Regions from separate parts of the Halomonas huangheensis genome, predicted to be linked through region 1. Evidence: predicted binding sites of a transcription regulator. Region 1 holds the regulator's gene; the other holds the start of a gene.
The links. Region 1 encodes sigma-54, which starts transcription at its own class of promoters, with help from an activator protein. Its sites were predicted from a motif close to TGGCACNNNNNTTGCTNT; they were not measured.

Region 1 (11,729 bases):
GGCGATCAGGAAGACCTCTTTCATTGCACGGCGAATGATGCCGATCGGTACCGGGATGAAGCATAGTGTCAGTACTGCCAACAGCGCGGAGTCGACATAGGGTGTCCAGTGAGCGAGTTGTGTATCCTGGAGCAGCATGGCGATGATGAATGCCAGCAGAAGCGCTGCGGTGATCATCGCGGCCATCAACCAGTTCTTGTGATCAATGCGCAGAAACTCGGAGTCGGCGCGACGATTGATTCTCTTGAGATAGCCTGCCATGGCACTACAGATGATCACCACGACCAGTGCATAGAGCATGGCTGCGCCGATCTCCAATGGATGCCCGCCGGACAGTAGCCCACGAATGGCATTGAGAAACGCATAGAAGCACAGCAGTAACAGAATCGAGCCGTTGAGAGCAGCCACCATCGGTTCGAAGTGCCAATAACCATGCTGGAAGCGTCGTGAGGCCTCTTTTACCGCCAGCCGCGAGACGAGTAGCGCTAATCCCGACATGGCCGCATCAATGGTCGAGAAGACACCGTCGAACAGAATCGACTGCGAGCCCGCGTAAAGACCGACCGCAACACCTAGACCGGCGACCAATAAGGTCATGACAATAGAAATCAACAGGGCGCGCTGTTCCAGTTTGGCTTGCATGGCTGGTTCTCGAATTCCTCGTCAGGCAAGCTACTTACTATACATGAGAGTCTGCTTGAGAGAGGCCTGGTGTGGGAATGCCCGGGCGGAAAGATGCCCAGCATGTGTGCCTGGGTGAGGGCGCACCGGATAGATGAGGAGCATGGCATGAGCAATGGCCCCTACTACCGTGGTGAGTGCTGTTGTGGCGAAGTCGCACTGTTGGCAACAGGTACTGCTCTGGCTATCGATTCGCAGTCGGGGCAGGTGCGTTGGCGTCAGGAGGACCTGCAACTGGCCCAGGGGCTGCTCGATGAGCGAGATATGAATGGGCAAAAGCTTGCCTGGTGCACGGAGTGTGGTCAGCAGATATGGCGGATATTGCCCGAGAGGGGCGATGTCGAAACACCACTATCGCTTTGGCCATTCGACTGATGGCCGTTCACACCGAGTCGATCGGCGGATAATCGAGCGCCTCGCGTAGCTGGTGGGCATGATCGCCGACCCACTGTGGATCGATTGGTCCCCAGTTTTCGATGGCATAGTGGCCGATATTGTGACGTTGACCTGGTTCGGCAATGAATCGGCACTCAATATGTAATTCTTCCAGCGCTGTCAGCGTGTCCTGAGCAGTGCGCCGTGGCATGCCAGTGGCCTTCACCAACGCGGGAATGCTGGTGATGCCCTGGTCGATGAGATGAGCCACATATAGACGCCGATAGAAGCTGCTGCGTGTCTTGCTGAGGGCTGTCATGGTTACCTTCCGAGGGGTATTTCGGCGTTGCAGCCAGATTGACCGGGGACGGCTATATCAGGGGAGCACATATGGGAGCCGTTGCTGGCCGTCATCCGTCGTGATCCTTTCATCTCCATTGTATCAGCGCACTATGCGTACGGTCCGGGGGTAATACTGTCTCCAGGGCTAATACTGCGCATCGCCGTGCAGTTCGATCATCGCGGTGACGGCGTAGATACTGGAGGGGCAGTACCTACGCCAACATATGCCTTGTTACTGTGTGAAGGAGTTTATCCGGTAAAGGGCTCCTTCATGGCATGGATGATGCGCTGCATCTCTTCTTCATTGGTGATGTAAGCTGGCATGGTGTAGAGCCAGCGGCCGAACGGACGCAGCCAGACCCCTCTCCGACGAGCCTGTGCAGCAACCCCGGCGAGGCGTGATTCATCATGAACCTCGATCACTCCCGTGGCTCCTAGAGTCCGCACATCAGCGACATCAGGGTGATGGCGCAATTCGTCATCGCCGGCAAGGTGTTCACGCAGAATGCCGTTGAGTCGGGCAATGCGAGCGAGGTAATCGTCATCCTCGAAAACCTTCAGGCTCTCCAGCGCAACGCGGCAGGCCAGAGGATTGCCCATGAACGTTGGGCCGTGCATGAAAGCATGCAGTGGACTATCGCCTATGAAAGTATCGTGTACCGCATCTGTGGCCAGGGTCGCCGCGTGCCCCAGGTAGCCGCCGGTCAGTCCCTTGGACAAGACCATGATATCGGGACACACATCGGCGTGATCGGCGGCGAAAAGGCTGCCGGTGCGACCGAAACCCGTGGCGACTTCATCGAAGATCAGCAGGATATCGAACTCATCGCATAGCTTGCGGGCGCCACGCAAGTAATCCGGGGAGGTCATGTTGAGGCCGCCGGCAGCTTGCAACAGCGGCTCCATCAGTAACGCACCAATCTGCTCATGGTGTTGTTCCAACACGGCACGCAGTGCTGCCAGGTCGCGGGCGACAGCCTCACCTGGGGCGTTAAAGCCGGCTTCGGGAGCCGGCGCGAAGTGATGACGGGGCAGGTAGCCGGAGAACAGCGAGTGCATGCCTTCCTCGGGATCACACACTGCCATGCATCCCGCAGTGTCACCGTGATAGGCCTTCATCAACGAGAGCATGCGGTGCTTTTCCGGTCGACCCCGCAGATGGTGATACTGCACAGCCATCTTCATCGCCACTTCCATACCGACCGAGCCACTATCGGAAAAGAACACATGATTCAGGCCATCCGGAGTGATGCGCACCAGTTCACTGGCCAGTTGATCTGCCGGCTCGTGGGTTAGACCACCGAGCATCACGTGGCACAGAGTATCTGCCTGTTGCTGGATGGCACGCACCAGACGAGGGTGGCTGTAACCATGAATCATGCACCACCAGGAGCAGGTCGCGTCGAGTAACTCTTCCCCAGTGGACAGGTGGAAATGTGTGCCCTTGCCGCCAACGACGAAGGGGGCTGGAGACTGGGTGGCGAGATGGGCGTAGGGGTGCCAGACAGCAGAGGACATCACGGCTCCTGGGAGTATGGGGGGTGGTAAGCTTTCTTCTCTCTGGTGAGTTTACCATTCTCGCTGCCGGATGTACCTGCTGTGCTGGCGTTGCTGAATCAGGATTGTCAGCGATCCTGACTCCTGTCGAGGCGTTTGAGGAAGTTCTGGAACAGAAAGGCTTCCTTGCCCTTGAGCGAGCGGCTCAGGCAGTCGATGAATTCCTGGCGAGAGTAGTGGAAGAAACGCGGCGCCTTGTAGGCGTCCAGGTCGATGGCGATGATATCGCCTTCACTGACCAGAAAATTGTTGGTATGCAACCCTCGGCAGTGGATGCGGTGTTCGAAGAGAGTGACAAGTATCTCGACAAACTGCGTCTGCAGCTGCGGGTCATTGCAGATCTCGTCATGCAGGGGAGTGCCGTGAATATTCGCGGTAACCAGTCGATAGCGCTCTACAGAGAGGATTTCCGGTGTGGAGATGCCCAGCGCCTCGAGGCGTCTGGCGACATGACGGAAGTTGTAGCCTGGATAGCGGCGAATGCCCAGGCGATAGCGCCATCTGTCTCGGGTGTTGGGGGTAAAGGTCTTGATGAAAGCATCCTGGTCCGGGTCGTAGTCGACACGGGAGTACTTTCCGGTCTGGATCAATTGCAATGACATGGAAGTTCCTGATCTACGCCTGACCCATAGGGTGATCAGGCATCTTCATCAAAGCGTGCGTCAAACAGGGCTTCCAGCGCGTCGAGTACGGCTTCGGCATCGTCGCCTTCTGCTTCGATGGTGAGTTCGGTGCCACAGGGAGCGGCCAGCATCAATAAAGACATGATGTTGCTGGCATCACCGCAAAGTGTGCCGTGACGGACTGTGACACTGGATTGATAGGGTTGGCAACATTGTACCAGTCGAGTGGCGGCTCTGGCATGCAGGCCACGCTTGTTGGTCAGCGTGAGCTGGCGACTCGGCATGCATTAGTCTCCGGTTGAGTCGAGGAGGCGTTGTTGACCGAGTTCCCGGTGGCGCAGACGTACACGAGACTGTTGGGCAGCGAGTGCCCTGGCGATGCGTTCGGCGAGATACACCGAGCGATGCTGGCCTCCGGTGCAGCCAACGGCAACGGTCAGATAGCTGCGCTGGCTGGATTCATACTGCGGCAACCACTTCTGTACCCAGGCAAGTATATCCGTCTGCATTTCAGCGACGATTGGATAGTCTTCAAGAAAGTCGATGATGACCTGGTCGCATCCGGTGGAGTCCCTCAATGTAGGGTCCCAGTAAGGATTGGGCAGGCAGCGCGCATCGAAGACGATGTCGGCGTCCGGTGGTACACCACGCTTGAAGCCGAAGGATTCCACTGTCAGCGTCAGACGGCCTGCAGTATGTCCAGCAACCTGTTCGGCGATTCTGGCTCGGAGCTCATGCACCGATAGCCGTGTGGTGTCGATCACCAGGTCCGCGACGTCACGGATACCGGACAGTGCCTGCTCTTCACTATCGATGGCTTCGGCCAGCGTCATGTCGCTGTAGCGTGTCAGCGGATGGCGGCGTCGAGTGTGGGAGTAGCGTTCGAGCAGTATCCTTGCATCACTGGTCAGGTACACCACCTGGCAGTGCAGAGTTCCTTGCCTGAATTCCTCGAGCATCGCTGGGAAGCGCTGCAGAGCTTCCGGAAGATTGCGAGCATCAATGCTGACAGCGATGCGCTTCGAATGTCCGTTTTCGAGTTCGCCGACCAGCGAGCCCAGCAACATGGCCGGGAGATTGTCGATGGCATAGAAACCCAGATCCTCAAGCGCCTGCAATGCAACGGATTTGCCTGAACCAGATCGGCCACTGATGATCACGAGTTGCATTTACAGTCTCCCGCTCAAGGGTCGCCAGGGCGATGCCTGGCAATGAGTGACAAAATGACGGTGACGGAAGGGCGCAGCGGCAGCCGGTACTCAGCCGTCGCTATCCCGGGCGGAGGCACTGCGAAGAATAGCCTCCTGCAACCTTTCGTGCAGTTCGCGCTGTGAGCCAGCCTGGCGCAACCGCTGGCGAGTCTCCGCGTCGTTCATCACGCCGGCGACCTGGCCGAGTAGGGCGAGGTGAGCCTCGTCGGCTTCCTCGGGCACCAGCAACACGAAGATCAGATCAACGGGTTCTCCGTCGATCGCATCGAAATCAATGGGGTCCGCCAGCTTTAGAAACCCGGAGATCGGTGCCTTGCAATGCGGATTACGCGCATGCGGAATGGCAACTCCGTTACCGATCCCGGTACTGCCGAGGCGTTCTCGGCCAATCAGGCGGCTGAATACTTCCTGGCTATCCAGGCTAGGCGTGTTTTGGGCGATGAAGGTGCTGAAGAACTCCAGCACCCTCTTCTTGCTACCTCCCGGCACATCGAACAGCGTGCGCTCGGGAGGGAGAATGGCATCCAATGTCATGAGGAATCAGCGAAGTCCAGCGCCCTGGGCACGGGCTTGAGATTTTTCCTTGTGCTTGACCAATTGGCGGTCAAGCTTGTCGGCTAGTGCATCTATGGCAGCGTACATGTCGCCATCCTGGGCGTCGGCATGCAGGTCAGCACCGGCAGCATGGAGTGTACAGGCAGCAAGTTGGCGCTCCTTTTCTACAGATAACGTCACCTGAACATTGGTGATGTTGTCATAGTGACGCTCCACTCGAGCGAGCTTTTCTTGTACATAGTCACGCAGCGGGTCGGTCAGTTCGACGTGATGGCCGGTGATATTGACTTGCATGACAGGCTCCTTGCTCTAGCAATGGTAGATCGATTGTAACCCTTTTTGCCGCCTTGCAAACCCCCTGAGCACAAGTCCTTATCAAGCCTTGACAGATGAGGTTCTGGTGGTCATGGGGAATAGGTAGAGAACTGCTCGATCTGGGGCAGTGGGCGATGATCAGCGCAGACGTTTACGCTCACTGGATGATGGTATGTGCATGGCCTCACGGTACTTGGCAATGGTCCGTCGCGCGACATGAACACCATCTTCGGCCAGCAGCTCCACCAGTTTGCTGTCAGAGAGCGGCTTGCGTGGAGGTTCGTCCTGAACCAGCTTCTTGATTCTGGCTCGGATGGCAGTGCTTGAATGGGCATCGCCGTCGTTGCCGACCTGGCTGGAGAAGAAGTACTTGAGTTCGTACACGCCGCGCGGAGTATGTACGAACTTCTGGGTGGTTACGCGAGAGATGGTTGATTCATGCATCTCAACCTTCTCCGCTATGTCAGCGAGAATCAGAGGCTTCATGGCGGCTTCGCCCTGCTCAAGGAAGTCCAGTTGGCGCAGCATGATCTCACGGCCCACCTTGAGCAGTGTGTCATTACGGCTGGAGAGGCTCTTGAGCAACCAGCGTGCTTCCTGAAGATGATCCTTGAGGAACTGGTTGTCCTGGCTGCGGTCCGCACGACGAATCAGAGCTGCATAGTCGGGCTGAATGCGCAGGCGCGGCATGGCTTCTGGATTGAGCTCAACCTGCCAGCCTTCACTGCCATGGCGCACGATCAGGTCGGGTACCACATAGTCGACGTTGCTGTCGCCGAAGCTGCTGCCTGGTCGAGGATCAAGGCTGCGGATCAGTTCAATGACACTGTCCAGCCCGTCATCGTCGAGTCCCAGACGTCGCTTGAGCAGGCGCCGCTCGCCACTGGCCAATGCTTCGAGAAACTGACGTACCAGACGTCCGGCCTGGGGCAGTAGTGGAGTCTCTCGGGGCAGAGTGTCGAGTTGCAGCAACAGGCACTCACGCAAGTCGCGAGCGAAGACACCTGTTGGCTCAAACAGCTGGAGCCGCTTGAGAACGGCTTCAACTTCTTTCAGCGAAAGCTTGTCGAATCCTTGTTGCTGAAGGCCCTGGTGGATTTCTTCGAGCGGTTGGTTGAGATAGCCGTCGATGTTTACTGCATCGATCAGTGATTCGGCGATGCGCATGTCGTCAGCATCGATGTCGAGCATTGCCAATTGCCAGCTCAAGTGACCCTGCAATGACTGTGAGGATGCCTGACGTTCGAAGTCGGGGCCTTCGCCACTGCCGGCAGAGGAACTGCCGGAGTCCTGGTAGGTATCCGACCAGTCGCTATCGATCGAAAGTTCGCTCGGTATCTCGTCGGCCCAGTCATCTTCCGGTGTTTCGCTGGCGGTCTGCTCGCCGAAGTCGTCTTCCAGCTCCAGCATGGGGTTGGCCTCAAGGGCCTGTTGAATCTCCTGGCGAAGATCCAGCGTAGACAGCTGCAGCAGGGCGATTGCCTGCTGCAGTTGCGGGGTCATGGTGAGCTGCGTACCCAACCGCAGTTGCAGTGACGCCTTCAGGGCCATGCGAGAGGTCCGTTGCTGATGACAGAAGGCTTTACCCTACTCATCAGAAGTATGCCATGCAAGTCCCTTGCCAACATGGCGATAAAGCGTTGACTTTTTTGAGCAAGGCTGGTGGGGATGCCTGGTCCAAGCTAAAAGCCAGGAGCGGAGGGTAGCTATAAGCTGTAAGCCATAAGCGGTAAGTAACCTCGCAAGTGGTGAGCTTTCGACTACGCTCGATCTTGAATCCCGAAGGGCTTCTGTCTGTGCTCTATGCGGCGGTGTTGAATAGCTCGTTACTCGACGCTCACAGGCTCGGTGCTTATAGCCTGAAATTCTCGCCCAGATACACTTCGCGGACCCGTTTGTTGGCGAGAATGTCGTCGGCATTGCCTTCAGCAATGATCTGGCCATCACCGACAATATAGGCGTGATCACAGATATCGAGGGTTTCACGGACGTTGTGGTCGGTGATCAACACCCCGATATTGCGTTCCTTGAGCTGGCGGATGATTGACTTGATATCGCCGACCGAGATCGGATCGACCCCAGCAAAGGGCTCATCGAGCAGGATGAAGGCCGGTTCGGTGGCGAGGGCGCGGGCAATTTCGACGCGGCGTCGCTCACCACCAGACAGACTCATGCCGGGGTTGTCGCGAATGTGTGTGATGTGGAAGTCCTCGAGCAGGCCCTCAAGGTTCTTTTCACGGCCTTTACGGTCCAGATCCTTGCGTGTCTCAAGAATCGCCATGATGTTGTCGGCTACCGACAGCTTGCGGAAGATCGAGGCTTCCTGGGGTAGGTAGCCGATGCCCGCCAGGGCGCGCTCATGCATCGCCGAGCGGCTGAGGTCATGATCGTCGATGGCAATCTCGCCAGCATCGGCGCGCACAAGTCCGACAATCATGTAGAAGGATGTCGTCTTGCCGGCCCCATTGGGGCCGAGAAGACCAACAATCGATCCCTGGGAAATCGATAGGCTGATGTCGTGGACGACGCGACGACGCTTGTAGCTCTTGGCCAGATTGCGGGCGTGAAGAGTCTTCATTGGTTGCTCTGATTCTCCGGCTCGAGGGTCATGCGAATGCGCTGGGTGCCATCGACACCGTCAGCACTCGAACGTGCCTGAACCACACGGCGATCCAGAAAGTACTCGAGGTAGGCACCATCAAAGGTGTCGTTGGCCTTGTGCAGTTCAGCCTGATCAATCAGTTCGATACGGCGCTCGGCGACATGATAGACCACCTTGCGTCCCCAGCCCTTGACCACGGGTTCTTCCGGAGAAGGCTTCTGTTCCAGGTAGGCACGCTCACCGGTAGCTGTAGCCATCGATAATTCGCCCTGGTCATTGCGTTGGATCTCGACACGGTTGCCGGTCAATATCATGCTGCCTTGCTGGATGCGCACGTCACCGGTATAGACGGCGGTGCCGGCCCTGTCATCGAGATCCAGACGGTCGGCCTCGACCTGGATCGGGGCGTTACGGTCGCTGTCGAGCGCTGATACGGCAGAGCTGGTCAGGCCAGCGGCCAGTGCGAGACAGATGGCGAGCAGCGGGGCGGGGCTCGGACGCATCATTGAGCAGGCTCCTTGTTGGTTTCGGGCGGGTGGTGGCCGGTCACATTGTCGGTCAGTCGGGCCTGCCTGTCATTGATCCAGGCATCGAAGCGGTCGCCGCGCATTTCCTGCGGCGGTTGGCGCAGCACTGCCGGCGTCTCGCTCCAGGCGTGGCCGGTGGTGCTGTCGTAGTGCAGGATCTCGGTATCCATCTGCCATCTCTCGGCAGGGGCTTCAAGATGGGCATCACCTTTCAGGGTGATGGGGTTACCATCGGGGCCGAGAATGCCTCTGTCTGCGTGGCCTACCCAGTTACGACCGCTGTCATCAATCAGTGCAAGGTCGGGAGTCATCAGCCGTGTAACATCATCCAGCGGTGTATGCACCAGGCGTGGCGTCGTCACGCGCTGATGGAGCTGCCCCTGAGCATTGAAACGCGTAAGGGTAGCGTCAGTCAGATAATAGTCCGGCTCGCCTGCCTGGTCGTTGGGGATCTCGCTGGGGATCTGGTTGTCGCGCGGGTTGATCAGCGCCAGGCCGAAGCCCAGCAGCAGCAACAGCAGCAGCAGCCAGAAGCGAAAACCGGGGCGCAACGCACGCAGGTTCATGACTTATTGTCCCATGTGGAGATAAGTGTCCAGCACACTCTGCCAGTGCCCCTGACTCACCAGTAGCTGGTCGCAGATTTCGCGTACCGCGCCGTGGCCGCCCGCTGATTCGGTGACCCAATCCGCCTGTTCACGGATATATGCCGGGGCGCCAGGTACGCTGATGCCGACTCCTGCGTAGCGAATGCAGGGCAGGTCCGGCAGGTCGTCACCACAATAGGCGACCTGGTCGAGGTCAATACCCAGCTGCTCGCAGAGTTGCTTGAGTGCAGGCAGCTTGCGTTCGACGCCTTGCTGGACATGTTCGATGCCCAGAGCACTAGTGCGCATGCTGACCATGGGTGAGCTGCGGCCGGTGATCACTGCCACCGCGATGCCGGCGCGCTTGAGCAATTTCAGGCCATGACCATCCAGGGTATTGAAGACCTTGGTTTCCTGGCCATCCGCCTGGAAATACAGGCTGCCATCCGTCATGACACCATCCACGTCCAGCGCCAGAAGGCGCACACGACGCAGCTTGTCGGACAGAGCAGAGAGGTTATCTTGTGGCATTGACTGAATCCTTGTAGCAAACCGAGCCGGGGGTCAGATTACACCGGCAGCCAATAGGTCGTGCATATGCAGTGCACCGACCGGGCGACTATCGTTATCGACCACTGCCAGCGCAGTAATGCGGTTGTCTTCCATGATACGCACGGCCTCCGCGGCCAGAATGTCGGCCTGGATACGCAGGCCTGGACGTGTCATGACGTCATCGACGCTCAGGTTGGTGAAGTCCTGGTAACGATCCAGAGTCCGGCGTAGATCACCGTCGGTATAGACCCCAGCAAGAGTACCATCACTGGCAATGACGCAGGTGAAGCCGAGCCCCTGACGAGTGATCTCGAGTAGGGCGTCACGCAAGGGGCAGCCTTCCTGCACTCGAGGCAGTCGCTTGCCGGTATGCATCAGGTCGCCGACGGTGAGTAACAGGCGTTTGCCAAGACTGCCGCCGGGATGGGACCGGGCGAAGTCTTCCGCGGTAAATCCACGCGCTTCGAGTAGAGCGACAGCCAGAGCATCACCCAGCGCCAGGGCCGCAGTCGTGGAGGAGGTCGGCGCCAGGTCGAGGGGGCAGGCTTCGCGCTCGACGCCAGCATAGAGGTGGGCATCTGCATGGCGTGCCAGCATTGAAGCCGGACGTCCGGTCATGCTGATCAAGGGTGTGCCCATGCGCTTGAGCAGTGGTAGCAGGGCGGTGACCTCGGCGGTTTCACCGGAATTTGACAGTGCGAGAACGATATCACCGGGAGTGATCATGCCGAGATCACCGTGACTGGCTTCCCCCGGATGGACAAAAAATGCCGGAGTGCCGGTGCTGGCTAGCGTGGCGGCTATCTTGCTGCCGATATGGCCGGATTTGCCCATGCCGGTGACCACCACGCGTCCACGACAGTCGAGAATCAGCTCGCAGGCGCGAGCGAAGTCGGCATTGAGGTGTGCGATCAATGCGTCAATGGCATCGCGTTCCAGGCCGAGCGTACGTCGAGCGCTGTCGCGCAGTGCAGCAGCGTCGATGGCTGGTGTAGTGCTGGAGTGGTCATTCATGGACTTGATTGTTGCCGTTTGTGTTGAATCCCACAAGGGCTGAGGCACTATCCGTGCCAGAGCCTGAAAGGGTGTGTCTGGCCTCGAGAGGTCCGGAGTATCGTCATCTGTACAGTGGAAGTGAATGCGTGAGCATTTGCGATGCTGGACATGACGTGCGATTTTCCGAACTCGATCAAGGATGAGAAGGACCGCTAATTGAACCTGCAGAACGTCTGGGGCGCAAGCTGCGCGGTACGGCACTGGCATACCGCCAATGAGTTAAGATACGATGTTCGATAACCCGGTGTATCGAGTTTTGTTCCGATCTCCGGCTCATAATCCGATTTTCGGCCTATTCAAATAGCATCAGGCTGAACAACGATAGGGCTTGCGATGATGGCTCCCCCCTTGGTGGAGGTTGAGAATCTATGCTTCTCCCGCGGAGGTCGTGAGATCTTTCGTGGTGTTGACCTGTCCATCCCTCGTGGCGCCATTACCGCAATCATGGGGCCGAGTGGCACCGGCAAGACGACGTTGCTCAAGTTGATCGGCGGACAGCTTGCCCCCGATGCCGGGCGTGTGGTGATTGATGGCAAGGACGTGCATGCCTTGTCGCGTAAGTCGCTCTTCAAGTTGCGTCGGCGAATGGGGATGCTGTTTCAAAGTGGGGCATTGTTCTCTGATTTGAGCGTTTTCGAGAACGTCGCCTTTCCCTTGCGAGTACATACCGACCTGCCTGAGAGCATGGTTCGTGATGTGGTGCTGATGAAGCTTGAGGCGGTGGGCTTGCGTGGCGCCAGAGATCT
Region 2 (11,729 bases), 1.9 Mb from region 1:
CACGGCGGGGCCGCCCCCGTCGAACTGCACCCAACGCAGCTGACCGATCTGTTCACTCGCCAGTCCAGCAGCTTCGGCCAGCATCAACGCGCGGATATGGTCCCAACCACCGGCACCGCTGGAGCCAGCCACGGCCAGAGCACTCGGATCTTCGACAATATCCTGGAGGAGTTCTTCGAGGTCCTGATAAGGGCTCTGGTCATCGACCAGAATCACTCCGACATCGGTGCCCAACATACCCAGCCAGCGCATGGTATCGGCATCTCCCGGATAACGCCCTTGCGCGATCTGGGTCATCCCAACGGTACTGGTGGCAACGATCAAGTTACTATCAGCGGCACGCTTGCCGGCGACATTGGAAAATGCCACGGCTCCCACGCCACCGGGCATGTTGGTAACCTGTACAGACCCATCCGTCAGCTCGAGATCCGTCAGCAACTTACCGACGCTACGGCAAGTGAAATCCCAACCACCACCAGGATCAGCAGGTGCGATGCACTCGTCAATAGGTAACGCCAGACCAGGAGTGGAAACCGCGAGCCCCGCGGCCACCAGTGGCAGGCTGAGATAACGCTTGAGATAGCTCCTGGGAAACATAGCTGGCATGTCGTTCTCCTTGTTCCGCTGGTGAGCGGTATTGTTGTGAGGAGCGGAAAGCCTATCGCCGCGGTTGTGATCATGTTGTTTTTCAAACCGCTGATTCAGAGTAGATAATTCCGCAATATATCGCCTACTGCTGTATTCCCCATGAACCTTTCCGCGGACATGCCTTACTGGCTACCAGGGCCAGCTTCATGTGCCTCAAGCGCCGATAGTGAGCTGGTGATGGCGCTGATCTACCGCCACAACGCTGGTGATCCTTGCCGCCCTCCCGATGTTGCTCGTTCCAGTGTTCAAGCGCATGCTGACGCACAACCGTATAATCGACCCCGCGCCACCAATGAAGGCGGCGTCGAAGCCACAGTCTGATCCGGAGTTTGAGCATGTCACCTGCACCTGTAGCAGCCAGCCGTCTCGCAGCCCTGCGTGAAGCCATGCAACGCCATGGCATCGATGCCTGGTGGTTGCCTTCCAGTGATCCCCATCACAGTGAATACCTGCCAGAGCACTGGTCCGGTCGCGAGTGGTTATCAGGCTTCGACGGCTCGGTGGGCACACTGGTGATCACACAGCAGGACGCCGGCGTATGGGTCGACAGCCGTTACTTCGTGCAGGCTGAAACCCAACTGGCCGGTTCTGGCATCGCAATGATGAAGCTGACCCAGGGCCAGGCAGCCGCGCCGATTCAATGGCTGGCAGAGCAGTTGCCTGCTGGCGCCACGATCGGCTACGACGCCCAGGTCGTGTCGCTGGCCCATGCTCGTCAAATGGACGAGATTCTCGGTGGTGCCGGCATCAAGCAACGCGGCGACCTCGACCTCCTCGATGAGATCTGGGGCGAGCGCCCGGCACTGCCTACCGCCAGCATCCAGCCGCATGCTGCTCAGTACCTGGACGAATCCCGCGCCCAGCGCCTGAGCGGAGTGCGTGACGCCATCGCGGAGCATGGCGCCGACTGGCACCTGATTTCGACACTCGACGATATTGCCTGGCTGACCCAACTACGGGGCGCCGACGTCGGCTTCAATCCGGTATTTCTAGCGCACATGCTGATCGGTCGCGACACTGCCACACTATTCGTCGCCCCTGGCAAGATCGACCCAACTCTGAGCGAGGCATTGGCCAGAGACGGCATTCAGATCGCCGACTACAGCGACTGGTCCAGCGCCCTGGCGGCACTGCCGACCAGCCAGAGAATACTGCTCGATCCGGCACGCCTGTCAGTCGGCACTCGCCAGGCACTGCCCGACGCCATGCCGGTGGTCGAGGCCTTCCAGCCCAGCACCCTGGCCAAAGGCTGCAAGACTGACCATGAGCTGAGCTGGGTACGCCAGACCATGGAGATCGATGGTATCGCGCTGTGCCGCTTCTTCGCCTGGTTGGAAAAAAGCCTGGCCGCAGGAGAAAAAGTCACCGAACTGACCATCGACGAGCGTCTTCGTGAACAGCGCCAGCGCGCCGAAAGCTTTTTCTGCGAGAGCTTCAATACCATTGCCGCTTTCAATGCCAATGGTGCCCTGCCTCACTACCATGCCACCGAAGAAGCACATTCGGTGATCGAGGGTGACGGCCTACTGCTGATCGACTCTGGTGGTCAATACTACGGCGGTACCACCGACATCACGCGCATGGTGCCTGTAGGCCAGGTTTCCGCCGCCCAACGCGAGGATTGCAGCCTGGTGCTCAAGGGCATGATTGCCCTGTCTCGTGCGCGCTTCCCGCTGGGGATCGCCGCCCCGCGCCTCGATGCGATTGCCCGTGCGCCGCTATGGGCCACCGGCCGCGACTATGGCCACGGTACCGGCCATGGTGTCGGCTATTTCCTCAACGTCCACGAAGGACCACAGGTGATCAGCTCCGGGGCATCGGTCGCCGCACATACTGCCATGCAGCCGGGCATGATCACCTCCAACGAACCCGGCGTCTATCGTCCCGGCCAGTGGGGCGTGCGCATCGAGAACCTGGTGGCCAACCGCGCCGCTCCCGAGAGTGAGTTCGGCGACTTCCTGGAGTTCGAGACACTGACGCTCTGCCCCATCGATACTCGCTGCCTGGACCTGGCATTGCTGGATGCCGGCGAAATCGAGTGGCTCAACGGCTATCACGCCGAAGTTCGCCAGCGCCTTGCGCCTCATCTCGACGGTGATGCACTGGAGTGGCTGAAGGAACGGACGGAGGCGGTCGACAGGTAAGGGCAAGGAGAAGGTAGAAAAGGGAAGGTAGAAGAGAGAAGACACACCCCAAACCTCGAGTAGCGAACCACGAGGCTACTCCAGTGCTCACAGTCTGGAAACTCGGGGGGGTTGGGGTACTTCTTCCCTCTTCCTTCTTGCTTCTTTTCTCTCGCCTCTCGTTCAATCCTCCGCCAGCGAGGGCAGCAATACCTTGAGCTTTCGGGTCAGGGTATTGCGGCCCCAGCCCAGTAACTCGGCGGCTTCACCCTTGCGGCCTCCGGTGTGCTTGAGCGCTGTCTCGATCAGGATACGCTCGAAGTCGGGTACGGCTTCCTCGAGCAGATGAGTGTGGCCGGCGGCCAGGGCATGATCGGCCCAGTCGCGGAAGGCTTCTCGCCAATCTCCGGTAGCAATACTGCTTTCCCCGCCCAACAACTCCGGCGGTAGATCTTCGACGAGGATCTCACGACCGGATGCCATCACCGTCAGCCAGCGGCAGGTGTTCTCCAACTGCCGTACATTACCGGGCCAGTCGACGCGCGTCAGGTGAGCTTCCGCTTCAGGGGTCAATACCTTGACGTCAGTTGCCAGCTCACGAGCGGCCTCGGCAAGGAAGTGCCGAGTCAGCCGTGGAATGTCCTCACGCCGCTGGGATAGACGCGGTAAGTGAACCCGAATCACATTAAGACGATGGAAAAGATCCTCACGGAAACGTCCGTCGTCGACCAGGGTTTCGAGGTTCTGATGGGTTGCGGCGATGATGCGCACGTCAACCTTGACCGGAGTATGTCCACCGACGCGATAGAATTCGCCATCTGCCAGCACACGCAACAAGCGAGTCTGGGTCTCGGCAGGCATGTCACCAATCTCGTCGAGAAACAGGGTACCGCCATTGGCCTGCTCGAAACGTCCCTGACGCTGCGCCGCAGCACCGGTAAAGGCTCCCTTCTCATGACCGAAGAGTTCCGACTCGATCAAGTCACGGGGAATTGCCGCCATGTTCAGGGCAATGAAGGGCTGCCCTGCACGAGGACTGTGCTGGTGCAGTGCTCGCGCTACACGCTCCTTACCGGTGCCGGACTCACCATTGATCAGCACCGTGATATGCGAATGGGCAAGGCGACCGATGGCTCGGAAGACCTCCTGCATCGCCGGCGCTTCACCGATGATCTCGGTATCCATACCTTCTGGAACAGACACCGGGCGCTGACGCTCGCGAGCATGTGCCACCGCGCGACGTACCAACGCCAGCGCTTCATCGACATCGAACGGCTTTGGCAGGTACTCGAACGCTCCGCCTTGATAGGATGCGACGGCGCTATCCAGATCCGAGTGCGCGGTCATGACAATCACCGGCAGCTCAGGGTGCACCTCCTGTACTCGCGACAACAGATCGAGGCCATCGATCCCGGGCATACGAATATCGGTCACCAGCACATCAGGCGGGTCCTGCAACAAGCGGTCGAGAACACGATCGGCACGATCAATGGTTTCTACATCGAGATCGGGCTGCGCCAGGGCGCGCTCCAGCACCCAGCGAATGGCACGATCATCATCGACGATTACAATGCGTGCAGCATCAGTCATGACGCTTCTCCAGCGGAATCAGCAGTCGGAATTCGGTGCGCCCGGGCTCGGATTCGCACTCGATGAGGCCCTGGTGTTGATGCAGGATCGATTGAGCAATGGACAATCCCAGTCCACTGCCCTCTGCACGGCCTGACACCATGGGGTAGAAAAGGGTTTCGCGCAGCTCCTGCGGAATGCCGGGACCGTTATCGATCACGCTCAGCTCACAGACAAGGCGATGACGGCGGCTGCCAAGGGTAAACTGGCGCCGCGCACGCGTGCGCAGTTGCAGCGTTGGTTGCGGCGTCTCGGACTCGGTGATCGCCTGCACCGCGTTGCGCGCTACATTGAGCACCGCTTGAATCAGTTGTGCTTCATCACCGTGCAGTTCAGGCAGGCTAGGATCGTAGTCGCGCTCCATGGTCACACCGGGCTGCTCGACCAACAGCAACGAACGCACTCGTTCCAGCACACGGTGGATATTGAGTGGCTCATTGCGACTGATGCGATTGGGCCCCAACATCGAATCCACCAGGTCGCGCAGACGATCGACCTCTTCGATGATGATGCGGGTGAACTCCTTCAGTTGAGGCTCACCCTCAAGGTCACGCTCGAGTAGCTGGGCCGCACCACGAATGCCTCCCAGCGGATTCTTGACTTCATGAGCCAACCCTCGCGCCAGCACCTTCATGGTTTCCTGACGCGACTGCAGGGCTTCCTCGCGTGAAATGCGCAGCAGGCGGTCACGCGGCTCCATTTCCAACAGCAATTCGTCTTCCGATAGCGGTGTTACGGTGTAATCAACCGTCATCGGTTCGCCGCCGTTCAGGCAAATTCGGGCTTCGCGCTGAGTATAGGGGTGCAGCGCATCACGTGCCCTGGACAACACCTCCGCGATGTCTTCCTCACCGCCCAGCAACTCGGGCAGGCTGCGACCATCCATGCGCGTCAGACTGATCGCCAACAGTGACTCAGCCGCGGGATTCATCCACGTCAATTTGAGCTCTCTGTCGAGCAACAGTACAGCGGTAGTGAGGTGTTCAGTGATGCCTTGCGTCATGTTGATTCCCGTCAGGTGACAACCCAGCCGACTCATTGCCTTCCATGCCGTGGCCAAGCCTTCAGATGTCACGTCTCTGTAGCGGAGATAACACTGCAAGAAGTGGGCCATGCTTGCCAGAACAGACTCGACGAGCCTTCAAAACCACAACCAGGCGCATCAACACCCCAGACAAGCGCCCTGACCTTCTCTACGGCAGAACACCAGCACGGCGTACAGAGCGTTATACGCACCATCTTAGTGCACTCATATGGTGCAGCGCGAGAGCCACCGTACTGCTCTGGGGCAACAGAACTGTACCTCAGGAGCTGGACCACGCTGACACGGCACCAGTGTCGAGCACCCGTGCTGATACTGGTGACGATCGGCAATGGTCGCGAACACCAGTCGCCAACCCCCTGTCGCTAACCCCTGTCGCTAGCCTCAAACGCAAACCGGCCCCGCCTATCTGGCGGGGCCGGTTTGCAGGACTGTTGCCGCAGAGCGCTCCCTAAAGGAGCGCAAACGGATCAGCAGCTGTAGTACATATCGAACTCGATCGGGTGAGTCGCCATGCGAATACGCTCGACATCCTCGAACTTGAGTTCGATGTAGGCATCGATCATATCGTCGGTGAACACACCACCTTCGGTCAGGAAGGCACGATCCGCATCCAGCGCCGCCAGAGCCTGGTCCAGGCTCTCGGCCACGGTCGGCACGGCCTTGCCTTCTTCCGGAGGCAGGTCATACAGATTCTTGTCCATGGCATCGCCGGGATGAATCTTGTTCTTGATGCCGTCGATACCCGCCATCAGCAGCGCCGCGAAACACAGGTAAGGGTTGGCAGTCGGGTCCGGGAAACGGGCTTCAACACGCTTGGCCTTGGGGCTGGAGGTATACGGAATACGGATGGAGGCAGAGCGGTTACGGGCACTGTAGGCCAGCATAACCGGTGCTTCGAAGCCCGGCACCAGACGCTTGTAGGAGTTGGTCGAGGCATTGGTGAAGGCGTTCAGGGCACGAGCGTGCTTGATCACACCACCGATGTAGTACAGCGCCATGTCCGACAGGCCGGCATACTGGTCGCCAGCGAACTGGTTGACACCATCCTTCCAGAACGACTGGTGGACATGCATGCCACTACCATTATCGCCAACCAGCGGCTTGGGCATGAAAGTCGCGGTCTTGCCATAGGCGTGGGCCACGTTATGCACGACGTACTTCAGGGCCTGAACCTCGTCGGCCTTCTTGACCAGAGTGTTGAAGGCAACACCGATCTCATTCTGCCCCGCGTTGCCCACCTCATGGTGGTGCACTTCGACCTTCTGGCCAACGGCCTCGAGGGTATTACACATCGCGCCACGCATATCGTGGAAGCTGTCGACCGGCGGAACCGGGAAGTAGCCACCCTTGACGCGCGGACGGTGCGCGAGGTTACCACCTTCGATGGTACGGTCGGTCGCCCAGGCACCTTCCTCGGACGAAATCTTGTACATCGCGCCTTCAACGTCGGACTTCCAGTGCACTTCATCAAAGATGAAGAATTCAGGCTCTGGACCAAAGAAGGCGGTATCGCCCAGACCAGCGGACTGCAGGAAGGCCTCGGCACGCTTGGCAATGGAGCGCGGATCACGCTCATAGCCCTGCATGGTCGCTGGCTCGATGATGTCACAGACCAGCACGACGGTGGAATCTTCGGTGAACGGATCCAGGTAAGCAGTACCGTCTTCCGGGCGCAGGATCATGTCGGATTCGTTGATGCCCTTCCAACCGGAAATCGACGAGCCATCGAACATCTGGCCATTCTCGAAAAACTCCTCATCCACGTCACGAGCGGGGATGGTGACATGGTGCTCTTTACCGCGAGTATCTGTGAAGCGCAGATCAACCCACTTCACATCATGTTCTTCAATCAGGGCAAGCGTCTTATCTGACATGTGGTCCTCCACGTTGAACTTGTGTCGTAACTCGAGTCTTGCGACGAATCGGCAATAACATGTCACCGACTCCAGAGTAGGGATATTCCCTGCTTCTTTCGGGGTACTGGAACTGTTGTAGCACGCCCCCGGGCGACTGCCCACGGCGACATGCGCGACACGATGACACTGACAGTCATAATGCAGGCACCATGCCAAGTCTGCACCATCGTGAAGACAATAATCAGCAATTCGATGATTTTCATGAAAAAATTACTATGGCCAAAATTGCTCCACAATGGTTCATATGGCAGATAGGTCCAATTTACGGTGTCGAACACCCGACAATCTGCACCAATATAGTGCCTCGCCCCCTATGTCGCACCAATGTAGTGCTATCGACACTTCCGCGTATTCCGAATGTAAACTATCTCTTGTCGTGCTCTCGACTGGCACCAAACGCAACACAAGGATACACTTCATTACGTAACATCCGATCATCCCGGTGGCCGACCCGGCCAGCTCGGAGCGTCATCTTGAAAACAAGCCTGATCATCGATGCGAGGTCCACGGGAAGTGCGCTTTCCTCGATACTCGCCAGTATTACCCGCCTTTCTTCTGACCATGGCAGAAGCGAGATACTGCTGGTAGACGATGGCGTTCTTGATCAGCACAATCATGACCTGATCGGCAGCGACGTCCGAGTTGTTCGCTGCCGACACACGACACTTGGCCAACGCCTGAATATGGGCGCGTCCCATAGTCAAGGACATATGCTCGGCTTCTGCCAGAATACCCTTGATTCCTGCTGGGTAGCGCGGATGCTGGCTGCAGCAGAGGAACGCGCCGATCTTGCTGAGTGCATGAACTCGATCAACGGCAATCCATTGATCGAAATGCACCCACTACAACGCCGACTGGCCAACTGGCTACGCTGGCACTCTCACCACTCAGCCCGGGCACTGGGGGTAGAGCGAACCTGGTTTGACCGCCTGGGTGGCTTCGACCCGAAGCTGGAAGATGACGCCATGGAGGATCTCGCCATGCGCCTGAAGGCGTGCCGAGCCAATATCGTTACCCAAGGCATATAGCCGAACAGAAAGAATGAACTGACAAGTGGAAAGAAAGAACTGCAGAAAAAACTGCAAGCACCTGCAGATGGCGCTCAAACTCGATACCATGTGACGCTGATTGGTCCGCCCTCACACTTCCCCATATTGACAGAAACGGATGCCTTCGCTACTCGAAGGAGCCAAAAAGCGACCATTCGCGACATTTATCGCGTTTTCAGTTTCCATGTAGTCCGCTGAATCCATTGATAGTTCTGGATTCCCGCAAAAATGAGCCACTATAGAACTGGTAGCCGTAACGGCCCAGGCACTATAATGCTGCCCCAATTTTCCCAGCAGGATCGCGTCGTGATCGAGAATCTTCGCAACATAGCCATCATCGCTCACGTCGACCACGGCAAAACTACCCTGGTCGACAAGCTGCTCAGTCAGTCCGGCACCCTCGACCGCAAGGCCGAAGGTCAAGAGCGGATCATGGACTCCAATGACCAGGAAAAGGAACGTGGCATCACCATCCTGGCCAAGAACACCGCGATCCGCTGGAGCTCTCCTGACGGTCAGGACTACCACATCAATATCGTCGACACCCCCGGGCACGCCGACTTCGGTGGTGAGGTCGAGCGTGTGATGTCGATGGTCGACTCGGTTCTACTGTTGGTCGATGCCGTTGATGGTCCCATGCCGCAGACCCGTTTCGTCACTCAGAAGGCCTTCGACCAGGGCCTGCGCCCGATCGTGGTCGTCAACAAGATTGATCGCCCCGGCGCTCGCCCTGACTGGGTCATCGACCAGATTTTCGACCTGTTCGATAACCTCGGTGCTTCCGATGAGCAGCTCGATTTTCCGATCATCTACTGCTCTGCCCTCAATGGCATCGCTGGTCCCGAGCCTGATCAACTGGCCGAGGACATGTCTCCGATGTTCCAGTCGATCGTCGATATCGTCGAGCCGCCGAAGGTTGAGCTCGATGGCCCGCTGCAGATGCAGATCTCGGCACTGGACTACTCCAGCTATGTCGGCGTTATCGGTCTTGGCCGCATCTCTCGCGGCGCCATGTCGACCAACCAGCAGGTCGTGGTCGTCAACAAGGAAGGCCAGTCTCGCCGTGGCAAGATTGGTCAGGTCATGACCCATATGGGGCTCGAGCGGGTTCCGACCCAGCAGGCCACTGCAGGGGATATCGTCTGCATCACGGGTATTGATGATCTGGCCATCTCGGACACCATCTGTGACCCTGCCGCCGTCGAAGCCCTACCGCCGTTGACTGTCGATGAGCCGACCGTGTCCATGACCTTCCAGGTCAATGACTCTCCCTTCGCCGGCAAGGATGGCAAGTTCGTCACCAGCCGCAATATCAAGGACCGTCTCGATCAGGAGCTGATCCACAACGTTGCACTGCGCGTTGAGCAAGGCGATTCACCGGAGAAGTTCATTGTCTCGGGACGTGGTGAGCTTCACCTCTCGGTATTGATCGAAGGCATGCGTCGTGAAGGCTTCGAGTTGGCCGTTGGCCGCCCTGAAGTCATCATCCGTGAAATCGACGGTCAGAAGCAGGAGCCGTACGAAGAAGTCATCATCGACTGCGAGGAGCAGCACCAAGGCTCGATCATGGAAGAGCTCGGCTACCGCAAGGGTGAGCTCAAGAACATGAACCCGGATGGCAAGGGACGCGTGCGTCTCGACTTCATCATCCCGGCACGCGGTCTGATCGGCTTCCGTGGTCAGTTCCTGACCCTGACATCCGGTACCGGCATCCTTACCAGCCGCTTTGTTCACTATGGCGCCCTGCGTCCCGAGGCATCCATCGAGCGTCGCAACGGAGTGCTGGTGTCCATGGTTCCCGGCAAGGCCCTGGCCTATGCACTGTATGCCCTGCAGGAGCGTGGCAAGCTGATCATCGATCACGGCACCGAGGTCTACGAAGGCATGCTGGTTGGCATCAACAACCGTGCCAACGATATGGTCGTCAATCCGACCAAGGGCAAGAAGCTGGATAACATGCGCGCCTCTGGTAACGATGAAAACATCGTGCTCACGCCGCCGGTCCGCTTCACCCTTGAGCAGGCCATCGAGTTCCTTGATGATGACGAACTGGTCGAGATCACTCCCAACCATATCCGTCTGCGCAAGAAGTTCCTGACCGAGAACGAACGCAAGCGCGCCGGCAAGAAGTAACGCCTCGCTCCCGTCCAGCGTTCCGGTTGCGTTGGACGGGAAGTCTCGTGGGAAGGATGCACGATGCACAGCAACACGTGTGGCTTGGGGCTATGCTTATGACATACTTGGTCATTGACCGAGCCTGATCATTGAAAAACAAGGAGCATCCTGCATGCACAAGCATGTCGAATGGGACGACCCAGGCGCAGACAGCGTCGAGAAGTACTTCGCTGACAAGCCCGACGAGTATCCGACTGCACATATCGGCAGCATCATTGCTGGCCGTTATCACGGCTACTCCGTACGTGTCCGCGTCGAAGCCCGTGTCGAGGATGTCAGTATCGGCAATGTCGTAGCATTGATTTCGGTACGCACTGGCGAGCGTACCAAGAATACCGGAGAGCTGGGCATCGGTGATACGGTGCGTCTCCCTGACAACCTGCGGGCACTTGCTCCTCACGTCGCCGGCAAATAATCCCCTCCGCCCTATCTCGAATCACTGGCCACCCCCTGTGGCCGGTGATCCAGTTGTGCTCTTTCCATGCAGACCTGAGCCGTCTTCACTCAGCCCTGGGGTGCCAGCACCATGCCGGACACCCCGCCCGGCTCTCCCCTCTCGAAAAATCCGACGTCATCACAGCCAATACCACCAGCCCCCTCCGCCAACGAGGGCTTAACGCTCCACGACTAGCCATATAGCGTGCAGTTGTCGCAAAGTGGGGGCATCCGAGTATTGTACCCGGACAATTGGCGAGCCAGACTCAAACAAGAAGGACTGGCACGTTTATCACGCCAACGGACCCAGCAATGAGTACCGATAACGTCTGGACGCACAAGGGCACCTTTCTGCTCGCTGCCGTGGGATCGGCGGTAGGGCTGGGTAACCTATGGCGCTTCCCGTATCTGGTTGGCGAACATGGCGGCGGAGCCTTCATCGCGGTCTATCTCATCTGTATCCTGACCATCGGCACCCCGATTCTGATCGCCGAAATACTGCTTGGGCGCAGCAGTCGGCGAAGTCCGATCATGGGTATGCGCTTTCTGACACGCTGCCACGGTACTTCACGTGGCTGGGAGTCGATTGGCTGGCTGAGTGCCTTTTCAGCGATTCTGGTACTGAGCTTCTACTCAGTGATCAGCGGCTGGGCACTGCATTACCTGGCTGAAATGCTCACAGGCACTCTACGCAACAGTACCAGTACCA

Region 2: the regulator sigma-54 is predicted to act here: its motif matches at 5,496-5,513, upstream of glnL (nitrogen regulation protein NR(II)).

What each region holds. Positions count from the first base shown of each region.
Region 1 is NZ_CP013106.1:1,618,154-1,629,882, forward strand. Features, by position in the region: gene AR456_RS07250 (cation diffusion facilitator family transporter) at 1-642, opposite strand, end outside; gene AR456_RS07255 (hypothetical protein) at 790-1,056, shown strand; gene AR456_RS07260 (winged helix-turn-helix domain-containing protein) at 1,064-1,375, opposite strand; gene bioA (adenosylmethionine--8-amino-7-oxononanoate transaminase) at 1,648-2,916, opposite strand; gene AR456_RS07270 (BUD32 family EKC/KEOPS complex subunit) at 3,024-3,557, opposite strand; gene AR456_RS07275 (HPr family phosphocarrier protein) at 3,593-3,862, opposite strand; gene rapZ (RNase adapter RapZ) at 3,866-4,747, opposite strand; gene ptsN (PTS IIA-like nitrogen regulatory protein PtsN) at 4,838-5,323, opposite strand; gene hpf (ribosome hibernation-promoting factor, HPF/YfiA family) at 5,330-5,638, opposite strand; gene AR456_RS07295 (RNA polymerase factor sigma-54) at 5,798-7,210, opposite strand; gene lptB (LPS export ABC transporter ATP-binding protein) at 7,512-8,237, opposite strand; gene lptA (lipopolysaccharide transport periplasmic protein LptA) at 8,234-8,767, opposite strand; gene lptC (LPS export ABC transporter periplasmic protein LptC) at 8,764-9,354, opposite strand; gene AR456_RS07315 (KdsC family phosphatase) at 9,358-9,906, opposite strand; gene AR456_RS07320 (KpsF/GutQ family sugar-phosphate isomerase) at 9,940-10,941, opposite strand; gene AR456_RS07325 (ABC transporter ATP-binding protein) at 11,317-11,729, shown strand, end outside.
Region 2 is NZ_CP013106.1:4,447,222-4,458,950, forward strand. Features, by position in the region: gene AR456_RS19280 (Bug family tripartite tricarboxylate transporter substrate binding protein) at 1-606, opposite strand, end outside; gene AR456_RS19285 (aminopeptidase P family protein) at 984-2,792, shown strand; gene ntrC (nitrogen regulation protein NR(I)) at 2,955-4,361, opposite strand; gene glnL (nitrogen regulation protein NR(II)) at 4,354-5,403, opposite strand; gene glnA (glutamate--ammonia ligase) at 5,913-7,319, opposite strand; gene AR456_RS21390 (glycosyltransferase family protein) at 7,835-8,389, shown strand; gene typA (translational GTPase TypA) at 8,717-10,543, shown strand; gene AR456_RS19320 (hypothetical protein) at 10,698-11,000, shown strand; gene AR456_RS19325 (sodium-dependent transporter) at 11,333-11,729, shown strand, end outside.